One region of the Methylophaga marina genome, then DNA from elsewhere that is predicted to be linked to it. Evidence: predicted binding sites of a transcription regulator. Region 1 holds the regulator's gene; the other holds the start of a gene.
What was found. The regulator FNR, encoded in region 1, switches genes on or off when oxygen is low (the NO sensors DNR and NnrR bind a similar motif). The targets are predictions, from matches to a motif close to TTGATNTANATCAA.
Positions count from the first base shown of each region.

Region 2: hemN (oxygen-independent coproporphyrinogen III oxidase) is a predicted target of FNR. The motif match lies at 2,739-2,752, and genes of this name have one in related genera.

Region 1 is NZ_AP027741.1:1,429,601-1,433,808, reverse strand. Features, by position in the region: gene hisA (1-(5-phosphoribosyl)-5-[(5-phosphoribosylamino)methylideneamino]imidazole-4-carboxamide isomerase) at 1-262, opposite strand, end outside; gene hisH (imidazole glycerol phosphate synthase subunit HisH) at 289-930, opposite strand; gene hisB (imidazoleglycerol-phosphate dehydratase HisB) at 984-1,577, opposite strand; gene fnr (fumarate/nitrate reduction transcriptional regulator Fnr) at 1,776-2,423, shown strand; gene QUE24_RS07350 (OmpW/AlkL family protein) at 2,540-3,220, shown strand; partial or broken gene murJ (murein biosynthesis integral membrane protein MurJ) at 3,268-4,208, opposite strand, start outside.
Region 2 is NZ_AP027741.1:1,286,671-1,290,878, reverse strand. Features, by position in the region: gene QUE24_RS06610 (chloride channel protein) at 1-1,280, opposite strand, end outside; gene hemN (oxygen-independent coproporphyrinogen III oxidase) at 1,286-2,665, opposite strand; gene purD (phosphoribosylamine--glycine ligase) at 2,889-4,175, shown strand.

The sequences.
Region 1 (4,208 bases):
CCTCGTCACGAATACCACCTCCAACTTGGACATCCAAGTCAGGAAATGTTTTGCAAACTTCGTGGATGACGTCAGCGTTGACCGGATTACCTGCAAAAGCACCGTCAAGATCGACCATATGAAGTCTTTTCGCCCCTGCTTCTACCCATTTCCGAGCAACTGCAACAGGATCCTCTGAAAATACCGTGTTATCTTCCATTCGCCCCTGACGCAAGCGCACGCAGTGACCTTGTTTGAGATCAATGGCAGGGATTAACAACATATTCTTACTCCGTTTGTTGATGTCTGTTAGGACTGACCGTCCCAGTTTACAAAATTTTCTAATAACTGCAGTCCAGCACGTTGGCTTTTTTCTGGATGGAATTGCGCAGCGAAAATATTATCTTTGTACAATGCTGCAGCAAAATCATCTGGATAAGCTGAAGTACCTGCAATGACTGCTTTATCTGTGGGTTCAGCATAAAAACTGTGAACGAAATAAAAACGACTATTTTGCTCTATGTTTTTCCATAAAGGATGTGAACAGGTTTGATGAACTTGGTTCCAGCCCATATGCGGCACTTTTAATTTTTCGCCATTAATTAAAGCATCAGGTCGAAATAATTTAACGCTACCTGAAAAAAGGTTCAGCGTGTCCACACCACTATTTTCTTCACTATGCGACAGCAATGCTTGCATACCCAAGCAGATACCTAGAAAAGGCTTTTCTTGTGTTGCTTGCAAAATAACATCTTCTAATTCCAGCTGTTTGAGTTCCGCCATACAATCACGAATTGCGCCGACACCCGGAAATAAAACATGACTGGCAGAAAGAATGGTTTTTGGGTCAGATGTGACAACAACAGAGGCATTATTAGAAACTGCTTCCAGTGCTTTTGATACTGAGCGTAAATTACCCATGCCGTAGTCAATCACTGCTATGTGATGCATGTTAAACCTGTTTATTTACTTAGTTTTATTGGCTAATAATTCTTAATAAAGGATTATAAAGCACCTTTGGTTGAAGGCAATTGCTCCAGTGCGCGCTGATCCAGTGAAACAGCCATTCGTAATGCACGACCAAATGCCTTAAATATGGTTTCAGCAATATGATGAGCATTGCGGCCTTTTAAATTATCGATGTGCAGAGTCATACCAGCATGATTCACTAAGCCCTGGAAAAACTCATAGAACAGGTCGACATCGAATTCGCCAATCTTGTCGCGGGTAAATGTGACATCAAATTCGAGACCAGGACGACCAGAGAGATCGAGTACCACTCGAGACAGAGCCTCATCTAAGGGGACATAGGCATGTCCGTAGCGAACAACCCCTTTTTTATCACCCAAGGCTTTCTTCAGCGCTTGACCTATCGTAATGCCGACATCTTCAACAGTGTGATGTGCGTCAATATGTAAGTCACCATTGGCTTTGACCGATAAATCAAACAAACCATGACGAGCAATTTGATCCATCATGTGATCTAAAAATGGGACACCGGTTTCGGCATTGAATTGACCGCTTCCATCCAGATTGATTGATACTTCGATCTGTGTTTCTAGCGTGTTTCGCGCAACTGACGCGCTACGAGTGGTCATTTGAGTTCCTGAAATTAATAATAAAAAGAGATAATAACTGTTTCGAACAAGGGTTTGAAGCGTTATTATAGTCGATGTTCACAACACAGGATTAACAATGACTCAGTTAGGCAACGTTACCCCCTATTTCAGGACCTCGCCAAAGTTGAACATGAGCATAATCTTGCGTGTCAGGAATGCTCACTTTATCGATTATGTTTGCCTCTTGGTTTACATAATAATGACCTGATTCAATTAGATAAAATCATTAAACGTAGTCAGAGTTACTCACGTGGTCAGCCTTTATTCAGCACTCAAACACCGTTCAATTCTATTTATGTTGTCCGCTCAGGCTCATTTAAAACTACGGTGTCTGCTGTCGATGGTCGGGAACAAGTCACCGGGTTTTATTTTCCAGGTGAGTTTGTTGGCCTTGATGCCATTTACGAACAAGCCTACCGTTCGAATGCCAAGGCTTTAGAAAGCAGCAGTGTTTGTGAATTACCTTTTGATATGTTGCAAGAGCTAGGCGCAAATATGCCTCAACTGCAAGTGCAGATGATGTCGCGTTTAAGTAAGGAATTATCAGGTGATAAAAGCCTGATGTTTTTGCTTGGCAAAAAAACCGCTGAAGAAAAACTAGCGACATTTTTATTATCCATTTCCCGTCGTTTCCAAGATCGGGGTTTTTCTGCGCGTGAATTTCAACTGAGTATGTCTCGTGGTGATATCGCTAATCATCTGGGCTTAGCTGTAGAAACAGTCAGCCGCCTTTTCTCTCGCTTTCAAGATGAAGGCTTGATCGACATTCATAATAAGTCGATTTCCATCCGTGATGTTGAAAAATTGAAAGCATTGTGTGGTTAATATTGGGAAAAATTGGTAAGCGCTCGCTTTATTGATCCAGGTCAATGCATTAAGTCCACACCTCCGTAAAATTCAAACCATGTCTTACAGAACATAGTTTGTCCCAGGAGGAAAAAATGAAAACAACAACATTAGCTGCAGCACTACTTACTACATTAGGTCTTTCTACTGTTGCTGCACCAGCAATGGCCTATGAAGCAGGCGACTGGTTAGTTCGTGGTCGTATCATTAACGTCAACCCTAATGATGATAGTGGAACCTTATATGTAGGTGGCGCAGATTCAGGTCAAAAAGGTGTGAGTGTTAATTCTGACACTGTTCCTGAATTAGATATCACTTATATGATGACTAAAAACTGGGGTGTTGAGCTAATTCTTGGTTATTCTCAACATACAGTGAAATCTGAAGGTTATTGGGCGGCTCAGGGTCTAGGTGATGTTATTGATACTAAAGTATTACCCCCTACATTAACGTTGCAATATCATTTTATGCCTGATTCAAACATTCGTCCTTATATCGGTGCCGGTGTCAACTACACATACTTTTTTGACGAAGAAGTGGACGGCCCTGTTCTGGATGTTCCAGGTGCGAAAGTCAAATTGGATAGTTCATGGGGTCTAGCGGCACAAGCCGGTGTAGACGTGGCTTTAAATGACGATTGGTTTGTTAACTTTGATGTGAAATACATCGATATTGATACTGAAGCTCATTTCTCTGGTACACCTGTCGGTAAAGCAAAAATTGAAGCAGATATTGACCCATTCGTTTGGGGTATTGGTATCGGACGCCGCTTCTAAGAAATTTATGTCCTCGTAGTGCTTGGCCCTCCTCGGAGGGCCTTTTTTTATCTCATTATTGGCCTGACTAAACTTTTTAGATTGATACGTAGTACGAGTAAAAAAGTGAAGTAAGTGACTGCAGCACCAACGATCAGACCGAATAAATGTCCGGCTCGTTGCCATGCATCCCATATTACCCATTCATTGTGTTGTGGATTAAGTAGGAGTAAAAAAACGAACAAACCGCTATTAGCAATGAGTAATTTTAATGAGAATTTACCCCAGCCTGAATTGGGGGTATAAACGGATCTTTTCCTCAGTCCGTGATATAGCAAACCCGCGTTCAGCATGGCAGACAGTGCTGTTGCTAATGCCAAACCAACATGATCAAGATAGATCATCAGTACGACGTTCAATGCCATATTACTAATCATCGCAATAATGCCAATCTTCACGGGAGTTTTTGTATCCTGCCTCGCGTAATAACCTGGCGCTAATACTTTAATAAATATGAATGGCAACAGTCCCAAACCATAAGCCATTAAACTCAATGAAGCTTTATGTGAATCCATCACCGTAAATTCGCCATATTGAAACAAGGTCATTAGTAGTGGTTCTGCCAAGTAAATAAGCCCTATCGCTGCTGGTGTACCAATTAGAAATACCCAGCGTAAGGCCCAGTCGATAGTGTCTGAGAATTCTTCTGTCGACTTGGCCGCATGTTTTCTAGAAAGACTCGGCAAAATGACGGTAGACAAAGCGATGCCAAAAACGCCTAATGGAAACTCAACAAGACGATCTGAGTAATACAGCCAGGAAATACTGCCCGTCACTAAAAACGAGGCAAGTAAGGTATCTAATAGAAGATTTATTTGTGCTACTGATACCCCAAACATCGCGGGTATCATTAATCTGGTAATTTTTCTGACACCCTCACTTTTCCATCCCCATTTTGGCCAGGGTAATAATCCAAGTTTTATCAGAAAAGGTAATTGAAAAATAAACT
Region 2 (4,208 bases), 140 kb from region 1:
CCACGATAGCGAAGAATGCTGACAAATAAGGCATCAAGCTTGAAGTAATCGTGAATAATCAAACTGGAGAAAACGATAGCGAGCATCCCCGGCAGGATGATTTCCGGATTACCGGTTAATTCCAACATCGCCATTAAAGCCGCAAGTGGAGCTTTGAGTGTGGCAGACATCATCGCACACATACCGATAACGGCATAAAAGGTCATAGAAGAGGCATATTCCGGTAAGACTAAATTACCGATATAACCCAGAATCGCACCGGCACAGGCACCGACGACCATGGTGGGGCCGACCATTCCCGCGGGGATACCAAAACCCACGCAAGCAGAGGACAGCACTAGTTTCAGTACAAGGATGATGACCAGGCTGCCAATCGCGATTTCATTAGCGGAGATACTGCCAATAATGCCGTAGCCCATGCCCATCACTTCAGGCACGGCCATGCCAAACACACCCATTAAAATACCGGCATAGGTTGGACGTAACCAAGCAGGATGTTTACTAAAGGTGCCGGAAAACAATTGCAGGCTTTTTAGAGATAAGGTGGCTAAAAAACCAATGATGATGCCGAGAAAAATGATGTAGGGCAGCTCCCATAAGGATTGCATTTCGGAGGCGAGGTTAACGAAAACCGTATCATCTCCAAAGGTGAGCCGACAGACCACTGCACCGGTTACCGCTGCCAGAATGACTGGAATAAAACTGGCAATGTGGTATTCCATCATGATGACTTCCATCGCGAAGATCACACCAGCGATGGGCGTATTAAAGGAGGCTGCTATGGCGGCGGCAGAGCCAGAAGCAACCAGAATACGCACACTGTTGTTTGGGAGCTCTAACCCGCTTGCAAGCAAACTGCCGCTGGCAGCACCCAGATGCACACCTGGTCCTTCACGACCGACAGAGTGGCCGGTGATGATGGCGATACTGGTACCTATAAATTGCCGGACGGCATTTTGCCACGGAAGCCGGCCTTCATAGGAGGAGAGCCGCTCGATAACATGCAAAATACCAGTGTTACGTTGCTCTGCATCCAGTCCGCGAAATAACAGCCCAATTAGCAGGCTGCCGATAATGGGGAGTGCCAGTAACCAGTACCAGGGTAATGAGTCGTAACTTTCCACTTCGCCAGAGGGGAACAGGGCCATTTGACCAAAATCAATGGTCAGGCGCAGCAGAATAATGGCGAGACTCGACAGTAATCCGGTAATGACAGCAAGCACATACAGCTTGACGCCCAATCGACCAAAGATGAAGTACTGTCGGAGTTTTTCCAGCATGTGCCCTATATAACTTTGGAAAATCGCTGCCTTGCTTGTTGACTGTATTTATCAAACACCATGCAGATATTACGAATTAACAAGCGGCCGGCGGGTAAGACTTCTATAGAGTCCCATTTATACTGCAACAGGCCGTCTTGGGCAAATTGTTCTAGGTCTTCAATGGCGTCAGCAAAATACTCGTTGAAGTTGAGGTTGTAAGCTTTTTCGATAGCGGGAATATCCAGAGCAAAATCACAGATAAGACGAGTGATGATGTCGCGACGACATTTATCATCGTCATCCAGCTCAACACCACGTAATACCGGCAATTTGCCCGCCTTAATCGCTTCATCATATTCCGGCAGCGTTTTCACATTTTGCACATAGGCATCACCAACTTTGCCAATGGACGTGACGCCGAAGCCAATCAGATCACACTCAGCACGAGTCGAGTAACCCTGGAAGTTGCGATACAGCTGTTTGTTTTGTTGAGCTAGGGTGAGCTCATCGTCTGGTTTGGCAAAGTGATCCATGCCTATATATACATAACCTGCCGCGGTCAGTTTATCGATGGTGCGGTGCAGAATCTGTAATTTCACCTGTGGTAGTGGAATGTCAGCCGTAGCAATTTGCCGTTGTGTTTTAAATAGATCAGGCATGTGAGCGTAGTTGAACACGGACAAACGATCAGGACTGGCAGCAATCACTTTATCTAACGTTTCGCTGAAGCTTTCTACAGTTTGATGGGGCAGGCCATAGATCAGATCCAGGCTGATACTGCGGAAACCTTCTCGACGGGCAGCGTCTAAAATTGAGAATGTTTGTTCTTCGGTTTGAATACGGTTAACGGCTTTCTGCACCTTAGGGTTGAAGTCCTGCAAACCGAGGCTGATGCGGTTAAAGCCAAGCTCTCTTAATAGTTTTATGGTGGCGTCATCAGCTTCACGTGGATCGATTTCAATCGAAAACTCACCTTTGTCATCATCCGCTAAGGTGAAGTGTTTACGTGTCTGCGCCATCAATTCACGCATTTGCTGATGCGTTAAAAATGTTGGCGTGCCACCGCCCCAGTGCAGTTGTTCAACTACTCGGTTTGAGTCGAACAATTCAGCCTGCATACGTATTTCTTCATACAGGTTTTCTAAGTAAGGCTGAGCATGCTGGCGGTTTTTGGTGATGATTTTATTGCAGGCGCAATAGAAACAAACGGTATCGCAGAACGGCACATGGAAATATAGCGAAAGCGGGCCGCCACGCTGATTAGATAAAGCAATATGTTGAGCGTATGTGTCGACCGTAAAACCATGATGAAATTCGACAGCAGTCGGGTAGGAGGTATAACGCGGGCCGGCTTTGTCGTAACGGCGGATTAATCCTTCATTAAATTCAATCGCATCAGTCATGGTTTTATTCCTAAATAATGTGCGCAAAGTATAACCAGCGAGGATTTAAGCTGTTTTATTATCCGAACAGATCTTGACCTGGATCAAAGCTAGCACTGGCTGCTGACGGATTGCTTGAGAAAAAGAATCGCTTTGCCTTTATAAATCATCCATTTTGGTGGTTTGGAAAAGCCGTTATCTACGGTATTATTAGCCTCTTTTTTAGCATCTCCGGCAATCATCTATGAAAGTATTAGTCATCGGTAGCGGTGGGCGCGAACATGCTCTCGCCTGGAAACTGAATCAATCTCCAAAGTGTTCTCAGGTTTTTGTGGCACCGGGTAATCCCGGCACCGCCAGTGAAAGCAATATCAGCAATGTGGATATCAAAGTCGAAGATATCGCCGGGCTGGTGAAGTTTGCTCAGGACAACGCGATTGATTTAACCGTGGTGGGGCCGGAAGTGCCATTAACCATGGGTGTGGTTGATGCCTTTGAAGCTGCCGGTTTACGTTGTTTTGGTCCATCAAAAGCAGCGGCAGAATTAGAAGCCTCAAAAAGCTTCACTAAAGATTTCCTCGCTCGTCACCAGATTCCAACCGCGGCATATCAAGTATTTACGCAAGTGGATGAAGCCAAAGCTTATATTCAAGAGCAGGGCGCACCCATTGTTGTTAAAGCCGATGGTTTAGCAGCAGGCAAAGGCGTGATTGTGGCGATGACCGAAGCCGAAGCGATTTCAGCGGTTGAAGATATGCTGTCTGGCAATGCCTTTGGTGACGCCGGTAGCCGTGTGGTTATTGAAGAATTTATGACAGGCGAAGAAGCCAGTTTCATCGTGATGGTGGATGGCGAACACATTCTGCCATTGGCAACATCACAAGATCACAAAGCTCGCGACAATGGCGATAAAGGACCTAACACGGGTGGGATGGGCGCTTATTCTCCTGCACCTGTGGTCACTGATGAGGTCTTTGCACGCATTATGGCGGAAGTGATTGAGCCAACTGTGAAAGGCATGGCGGCTGATGGTCGCCCTTATACTGGCTTTTTATATGCGGGGCTGATGATTGATCAAGCAGGCGCGCCACGCGTAGTTGAATATAACTGCCGTTTTGGTGATCCAGAAACTCAGCCGATTTTGATGCGTTTACAGTCGGACCTAGTCACATTATGTGAAGCGGCATTAGACAAGCGTTTAAACGAAGTCGAAGCTGAGTGGGATTCGCGTGCGGCCATTGGTGTGGTAATGGCGGCTGGCGGCTATCCAGATAGTTACCGTAAAGGTGATGTGATTACGGGTATTGCAGACGCCGAACAAAATGGCAGTAAAGTCTTCCATGCAGGTACAGCGAGTCAGGGTGATAATGTCGTCACGGCTGGCGGTCGCGTGTTATGTGTCACGGCACTGGGCAATACTGTGGCTGAAGCGCAAAAATCAGCGTATGACGCATTGAGTCATATTAAGTGGGATGATGCGTATTTCCGTACTGATATCGCTTATCGCGCTGTGGCACGTGAGCAAGGCTAAACTGACGGTTTGAGAATGTAAAAAAGGGGTTAC